One region of the Bradyrhizobium sp. CCBAU 45321 genome, then DNA from elsewhere that is predicted to be linked to it. Evidence: predicted binding sites of a transcription regulator. Region 1 holds the regulator's gene; the other holds the start of a gene.
The links. The regulator LexA, encoded in region 1, represses DNA repair genes until DNA is damaged. The targets are predictions, from matches to a motif close to TGTTCNNNNTGTGTTCNG.
Positions count from the first base shown of each region.

Region 2: the regulator LexA is predicted to act here: its motif matches at 2,290-2,307, upstream of ACM43_RS24020 (YifB family Mg chelatase-like AAA ATPase).

Region 1 is NZ_LFKZ01000014.1:43,165-47,185, forward strand. It holds gene ACM43_RS01880 (GAF domain-containing protein) at 1-789, opposite strand, end outside; gene ACM43_RS01885 (hypothetical protein) at 1,007-1,441, opposite strand; gene lexA (transcriptional repressor LexA) at 1,827-2,528, opposite strand; gene ACM43_RS01895 (molybdopterin molybdotransferase MoeA) at 2,705-3,913, opposite strand.
Region 2 is NZ_LFKZ01000126.1:134,773-138,793, reverse strand. It holds gene ACM43_RS24035 (AAA family ATPase) at 1-918, shown strand, start outside; gene ACM43_RS24030 (tetratricopeptide repeat protein) at 1,012-1,809, opposite strand; gene ACM43_RS24025 (PilZ domain-containing protein) at 1,890-2,135, opposite strand; gene ACM43_RS24020 (YifB family Mg chelatase-like AAA ATPase) at 2,365-3,903, shown strand; gene ACM43_RS24015 (hypothetical protein) at 4,013-4,021, shown strand, end outside.

The DNA.
Region 1 (4,021 bases):
GGCGCCGCCGATGCTGCCTTCGCCCCTGGCGATGGACTGCGCCGCATAGCGTGCGGCGAGGTCGGTCTGTGCGCTGCAATCGCCGGCGCGAAAGACCAGCGCCGAACGGTCCTCGTTCGGGACCCAGATCTCGAAGCGTCGTGCAATCGGCGTTGCCTGCGCGGACAGGAATGTCAGAACCCAGGTCTGGTCGGTACCGGTTCCGTAGGGCACGCCGACGCCGAGATTGATCCCGACCTTGGCGGCGTCCTCCCAGCGCAAGAAGCTCTTGGCGTCGTGCAAGTCCTTGATGATCAGTGGCAGGCCCGCCTTCCAGGTGCGTCCGGGCAGGCCGAAGCCGCGCGGAAATCTGGTGTGGCGGGAGTTGAATTCGAACATGTCCGCGGTGCCGTAATAGCCATCGACGAGCCCCATCTCATGCGAGAGATCAGGATCGTTGTGCCAGAGTTCGATCGCGCCGACGTGCGCCTCGTCGTCGCCGCAGAACAGCACCAGCACGGCTTGCAGGAATTCGCCCGCGAACACCGGCACCGCCACGCCGCAGGTGAGGCCGGCCGCAGCGGCCTGATCGGTCCGCTTGAAATAGGAGTTGGCGAATTTCGTGAGGATGACGGGGTGGCCACAGGCCCAGGCCTTGCCTGGAAGTCCCTCGTCATATCCGAAGTGCAGCTCTTCGCTGACGGCCTTGAACGCGGACAGCCCTTCGTCGTAGAGGCCGCCGCCGAATTCCAGCCGCATGCGCGTCCGGTCGGGTACCCAGAGTTCAACGACGCGAATGAAGGTCTTCATCGAGCCTGTCCGCCGCCTCAAGCCACTGCAGCATCGGTCATTTGGCTGCGGAGCGAACGTTCAAAATTCAGGCAGGACGGCCCAAACTTCATGCGGCGACGAGGCGCGGCGGCGGGCTCGCCGATCGAATGTCCTGAAACAAAAACCCACCGGGCTCGCCGGCCTCGGCCGGCGACGGCAATTTCAATCCCGGGCTCGGCCTTTCGGCCGAAGGGCGTCAGCCGATCGGCAGGCGCGTGATCGTGGGCCGCGTGTCGGCGACGGTCTGCGGCTTGTGCTCGCGCTCGGGGGCCGGCTGCGTCACCGGCAATTGCAGCACGGTCGCGCGCTGGCCTTCGACGAGCTGCGTCACCAGCACATATTTGCCGTCGGGAAATTCGATCGCGTCATGATGGCGATCGGGAATGTGCGGGTCGATCTTGCCGAACTTGCCGACGCGAGAGTTCACGGTGCGCGTCCAGATCCAGCGGTTGTCGTAGCGGACGTCGTCGGCGAAAGCGAGCTCCGTTCCCGGCAGCAGACAGACCGCGACGGAGGGATCGGCTTCAGAAGCGAAGCCGCGCGTCGAGGTGCCGCGGAAGGTTGTCGTGACGATCGTCTCGCCGACTACGGCGGGGCGCGTCGCGACGGCATGCAAGCTGTAGTCACACATCGGGTGCTCCTCATGCTGGGATAGCGACCCGCGTCTCTTTCGAGGCGCAGGCCTCTATCAGAGTGGAAGCATACAACGCTCTGCTCGGTTATGGGCAAATCTGCGGCTCGCGTTCGCAGCACGCGATCACATTATCTTTCCCGGATTCGATAGGAACAAACCTCGCGTCCTTGCATTCGGCCGGAGCTATCAGCACTGCCGGCACAACTCTACCGGCGAAGCAGAAATGGCTGCGCGCCTGCGCGGGCGAATGTCGCGCGGGAAGATGGACCGGACAGCCGGCGCAGAACCAGAGAAACCGTCCAGCCGGAGCGGACAAGTATCCGCTCCGATCCTGGATCGCCGATGCCGATCGAAGCGCGCGCGGCGCTTGAGACTTCCGGTATCAGTACTTCCGGTAAAGCCCGATCAACTTGCCCTGGATCTTCACGCGGTTCGGCGGAAGAATGCGGACCTCGTAGGCGGCATTGGCGGGCTCGAGCGCGATCGAGGCGCCGCGGCGGCGGAAGCGCTTGAGCGTGGCCTCCTCGTCGTCGATCAATGCCACCACGATGTCGCCGGTATTTGCGGTCTCGTTGCGCTGGATCAGCGCCATGTCGCCGTCGAGGATGCCGGCCTCGACCATCGAATCGCCGCGCACTTCGAGCGCGTAGTGCTCGCCCGAGCCGAGCATGTCCGGCGGCACGCTGATGGTGTGGCTGCGGGTCTGCAGTGCCTCGATCGGCGTGCCGGCGGCGATGCGGCCCATCACGGGCACCGCGACCGGGCGCTCGCCCTCGTCCGCGGGCGGGCTGGAGCTCGCGCGCACCTTGCCGAGATTGCCCTCGATGACGCTCGGGGTGAAGCCGCGGCGATTGCCGGCGGCGGCCTGGAGCTCGGGCAGCTTGATCACCTCGATGGCACGGGCACGGTTGGGCAGGCGGCGAATGAAGCCGCGCTCCTCGAGCGCAGTGATCAGGCGATGGATGCCTGACTTCGAGCGCAGGTCGAGCGCATCCTTCATCTCGTCGAAGGACGGCGGCACGCCGCTTTCCTTCAGACGCTCGCTGATGAACCGCAGAAGCTCGTATTGTTTGCGCGTCAACATCTCGACCAAAGTCCCCCGGTTGATGTCGTTCGATTCCGAGACGATGAAGTCGGCAATAAGCCGCTACATCCTCGAAACAAATCATGAACGGACACTATATGTTCGATATGTGTTCCGCAACTGCTTAATTTATGGTGAACGCGGCCAAACTCGCGGAATGCGTGTGGCTGGGCGGCTCAGACGGGCAGCCGGAGCACCTCGCAAGGCGTCCCTGCCTCGGCCTTCGGCGCGAACGGTGCACGCACGAGAAGTACCTGTGCCGCAGCGAGATTCGCAAGCAGGGAGGAGTCCTGATGGCTGACGGGAAGGGCGACGCGCGTGCCGTCGTCGCGCACCTCCAGCCGCGCACGCAGATAATCCTCGCGCTGGTCGTTGGCGGCGAGATCGCGGCCCAGCACGGCGCGCTCGCGCTGATGATGAATCGCTGAACGGCCCGACAGGGCGCGAATCAAGGGCACCATGAACAGGAAGGCGCACACGTAGGACGACACGGGATTGCCGGGCAGGCCGATCACGCGCATCGCGCCTAGTCGACCGTGCATCATCGGCTTGCCGGGCCGAATCGCGATCTTCCAGAACGCCATCGCGATGCCTTCGCCCTTGAGCGCCTGCTGGACCAGGTCGTGGTCGCCGACCGACGCACCGCCGGTCGTGATCAGGATGTCGGCGCCGCTCTCGCGCGCGCTGCGGATGCCGGCGGACGTCGCCTCCAGCGTATCGGCGGCAATTCCGAGGTCGATGGTCTCGGCGCCCTCGCTGCGGGCGAGCGCATGCAGGGCATAGCCGTTGGAATAGACGATCTGGCCACGACCAGGCGTGGTGCCTGGCATCACGAGCTCGTCGCCGGTGGCGAGAACGGCAACCCTCGGGCGGCGGATGACGGCGAGATGCGGATGATTCATTCCGGCGGCAAGGGCGAGATCGCGCTCGGTGAGACGGATTCCCTTGCGCAGCAGCACGTCTCCTTCGCGGAAGTCGACGCCTGCAGGGCGGATGTGCCGGCCGAAAATGGCGGCTTCCTTGATCGTGACATGTTTGCCGTCGGCAGCCGTGTCCTCCTGGATCACGACGGCATCGGCGCCGTCGGGAACGACGCCGCCGGTGAAGATCCGCACGGCTTCGCCGGGGCCGACGCTTCCCGCGAACGGCCGGCCCGCCGCGACCTCACCGACGACGGTCAACCTCGAATCGTATGCCGCGTCCGCCGTGCGCACGGCATAGCCGTCCATCGCCGACATCGCCTCCGGCGGCTGCGTGCGCCGCGCCGCGACATCGCGGGCGAGCACACGATGGTAGGCCTCGTCGAGGCAAACCATCTGTTCAGCCAGCGGCTCGACGCCGGCCAACACCGCGGCAAGCGCGTCAGAAACCGGCATCAGGGCCACGGGCGAACTCCTGCTGAGCACATCAGTCAATGGGCGGCGAGAGTTCTAGCCGAGTGCAGGCGTGAGGCAAAGCAGCACGCGGGATGATTTATCCTGCGTGATCGCGGG
Region 2 (4,021 bases), on a different contig from region 1:
AACGATTACGTAGTCGGACCGGTCGAGACGATCGACGTGGTCCGCTCGATCTGCAGCCTGTTTTCGGCCTCCGAGGCCATCATCACCGGCCGCGTCATTGCGGTGGTCGGCGCCAAGGGCGGCGTCGGCGCGTCCACCGTCGCGCATAATCTGGCCTGGACCATCGCCCGCGACCTTTCGCTCGATTCCGTCGTGATCGATCTCGACCTCGCCTTCGGCACCGCGGGCCTCGACTACAATCAGGATCCGGTGCAGGGCATAGCCAATGCGGTGCTGTCGCAGGACCGGCCGGACACGGCGCTGATGGAGCGCCTGCTCGCCAAATGCACCGATCGCCTGAGCCTCCTGGCCGCGCCCGCCACGCTCGACCGCGTCTACGATTTCGGTGCCGAAGCGTTCGATGCCGTGTTCGACACGCTGCGCATGACGACGCCCTGCATCGTGCTCGACGTGCCCCATCAATGGTCCGGCTGGACCCGGCGCGCGCTGGTGAACGCCGACGACATCGTGATCGTGGCCGAGCCCGATCTCGCTAACTTGCGCAACACCAAGAACATGCTGAGCGTGCTGAAGGCGGCGCGACCTAACGACCGGCCGCCGCTGTACTGCCTCAACCAGGTCGGCATGCACAAGCGCGCGGAGATCGAGGTCAAGGCTTTCGCCAAGACCATGGAGAGCCAGCCGATCGCGGTGATCCCGTTCGATTCGAAACTGTTCTCGACCGCGGCCAATAACGGCCAGATGATCGCGGAGGTCTCCAGGACCCACCGCACCACCGTTCTGTTTCAGAACATGGCGAACCGCCTCGCCGGCCGCGGCGAGGTGAAGAAGCCAAAGCGCTCGCTGCTCGAGCCGCTTTTGAAGAAGCTGAAGGGCAAGTCGGGACGCAGCTCGGCCCCGCATCGCAAGGCGTCGTAGGGCGCGGCTTATTTGAGCATGATCTTTTCGGAAAACCGCTTCACACTTTGCGCTGACGCGGCCCTTCGGGTCGGGATCATGCTCTAGGGCGGACTACCTGTCCGCCCGCTGCTGCTTTTTCGCCAGCAACTGCTTCAGCGCCGCGACTTTGGCCTCGGCCTGGTCCGGCGGCAGATCTGCCTTGACGAGGATTTCGGCCTCGGCCTCGCGACCCTGCAATCCCAGCACGAGCGCCAGATTGGCGCGGACCCGCGCATCGTTCTGATTGCGCTGATGGGCGCGGCCGAGCACCTGTTCGGCCTTCGATAGATTATTCTGCAGCATGTAGGACAGGCCGAGATTGGACAGCACGGTCGGCTCGTTCGGCACGATCTTCAACGCCGCGGCGTAATATTGCTGGGCTTCCTCGTTGCGGCCGAGCTGGTCGAGCACAGCGCCCTGCGCCGACAGGATGCGCCAATCGGGATCCTCGGGCGAATGCGCCCGGCCGAGGACGTCGAAGGCCTGCTGGAAATTGCCGTTGTCGGCGAGCGCGCGGCCGTAGCCGGCGAGCAGCGCCTTGTTGCCGGGACGGGCGAGCACGGCCTGCTCCAGCACTGCGACCGCCTGCGCGCGCTGGCCGCTGCCACGCAGCGCCTTGCCGTATTCGAGAGCAATGGCGGGATCGCTCGGCTTGGCGCGATAACGCTCGCGAAGTGCGTCCATCTCCGGCGTGGGGTCGGCCTTGCTGTCGGACTTGCCGTCAAGCTTGGCGGCGGACTCCCGCTTGCCGCCGAGCGCACCGGTGACGTCGTCGATGCCGGCCGTCTGACAGCCGCCGAGGGCGAGGATCAGGACGGCGGAACACAGATATCCCGCCGGGGGAAAGGCGAGGAACGAACGCTTGGGCATACTCTGATCACTCGGCAACTGATCAGAGATGCTTACCGATTAACGCTAAAGTCCCGTTAAGGAGGCGCGTCTGTTGAGGTTCAGTCGACGAACTCGGCACCGAACTCGCAGCCGATGCGCCAGCGCAGGCGGCATTGGCGGGAATAATCAGGCGCGAAGATGATGGTGAATTGCGGCGGCACTTCCAGAAATTCCGCCACCACTTTCACGCCGCCATCCGAAATATCCGTGATCGTGCAATCCCGCGGCAGCGAGCCCGCGCCAAAATGGATCTTGGCGAGGCGGCTGCACACCCGACGTTCGCTTCTCCGGCGATTTGCAAGCATTTGAACTGTTCACCCGTTAGACCACGGCCCATCCCGCAGCCCTAGGAGTAGCGGACATTCGTTGGAATGTGCTGAGGAGAGGAGGTGGCATTCGAGACGTAGTGTCGGGACCGCGTTTACGCCTGGTTAGGATTTGACTGGGCCGCCAGGCGATTGTTCCCGTATTGTTCTTGCGGAAACGGCCGCGCTCTGCTACCCCTAATTGCAGCAATGGGCAGGCTGGTTCGGCATGGTTCAGCGGGTTTCTACCGTCGCCTTTGAGGGGATCGAGGCCCGCGCGGTCGACGTGCAGGTGCAGGTCGCGCCCGGCCTGCCGGCCTTTGCCATCGTCGGCCTGCCGGACAAGGCAGTGTCAGAGGCGCGCGAGCGGGTGCGCTCGGCGCTGATCGCCTCGGGGCTGGCGCTGCCGGCGCGGCGGATCATCGTCAATCTGGCCCCGGCCGACCTCCCGAAGGAGGGCAGCCATTACGACCTGCCGATCGCGCTCGGGCTGATGGCCGCGATCGGCGCCATCCCGCCGGATGCGCTGACCGGCTTCACCGTGCTCGGCGAGCTCGGCCTCGACGGCTCGATCGCGCCGGTGGCCGGCGTCCTTCCCGCCGCGATCGGCGCCAATATGCGCGAGGAAGGCCTGATCTGCCCGGCGTCCTGCGGCTCCGAAGCGGCGTGGGCGAGCCCGGACATCCAGATCATTGCCGCACACTCGCTGATCCAGATCGCCAACCATTTCAAGGGCACCCAGGTGCTGTCGCGGCCGACGCCGAAGGTGCACGAGGCCGCCGCCTCGACGCTCGACCTGCGCGACATCAAGGGCCAGGAAAGCGCCAAGCGCGCGCTGGAGATCGCGGCCGCCGGCGGGCACCACCTGCTCATGATCGGCGCGCCGGGCGCGGGCAAATCGATGCTGGCCGCGCGCCTGCCCTCGATCTTGCCGCCGCTCTCGCCGAGCGAGCTGCTCGAGGTCTCGATGATCGCCTCGGTCGCCGGCGAGATCGAAGGCGGCGCGCTGACGGCGCGGCGCCCGTTCCGCTCGCCGCACCATTCCGCCAGCATGGCCGCGCTCACCGGCGGCGGCGCGCGCGCCAAGCCCGGCGAGATCTCGCTGGCGCATCAGGGCGTGCTGTTCCTCGACGAATTGCCGGAGTTCGATCCGCGCGTGCTGGATTCGCTGCGCCAGCCGCTGGAGAACGGCGAGGTCGCGGTGTCGCGCGCCAATCACCGCGTCACCTACCCTGCCCGCTTCATGCTGGTCGCGGCGATGAATCCCTGCCGCTGCGGCAATGCGTTCGAGCCCGGCTATGCCTGCAAGCGCGGCCGTATCGACCGCTGCACCGGCGATTACCAGGCGCGCATCTCCGGTCCTTTGATGGACCGCATCGATCTGCGCATCGAAGTGCCGGCGGTGACGGCCGCCGACCTGATCCTACCGCCGCCGTCGGAAGGATCGGCCGAGGTCGCCGCCCGCGTGGCGGCGGCGCGCGACATCCAGCTGGCGCGCTATGCGGATGCAGGCCTGCCCCATGTCCGCACCAATGCCGAAGCCCCCGCTTCCGTGCTGGAGGAGATCGCAAAGCCGGACGCGCAGGGTCAGAAGCTGCTGCGCGACGCCGCCGAGACCATGCGCCTGTCGGCGCGCGGCTATCACCGCGTGCTGCGGGTGGCGCGCACGCTGGCCGACCTCGACCATGCCGACAAGATCGGCCGGCTGCACCTCGCCGAAGCGCTGTCCTACCGCGCACTCGCGGAGGATGTGCGCCAGCTGGCTTGATCATTCCGCGCATCAACCCGGCGGTAACGACTTTCCTTTACGCTCTGCAAACCATAAGGCCCGACGCGTTTCGGTTGTGAGTTCCCCGGGGCCTAGCGAGTAGAGCGTCATGTTGCGT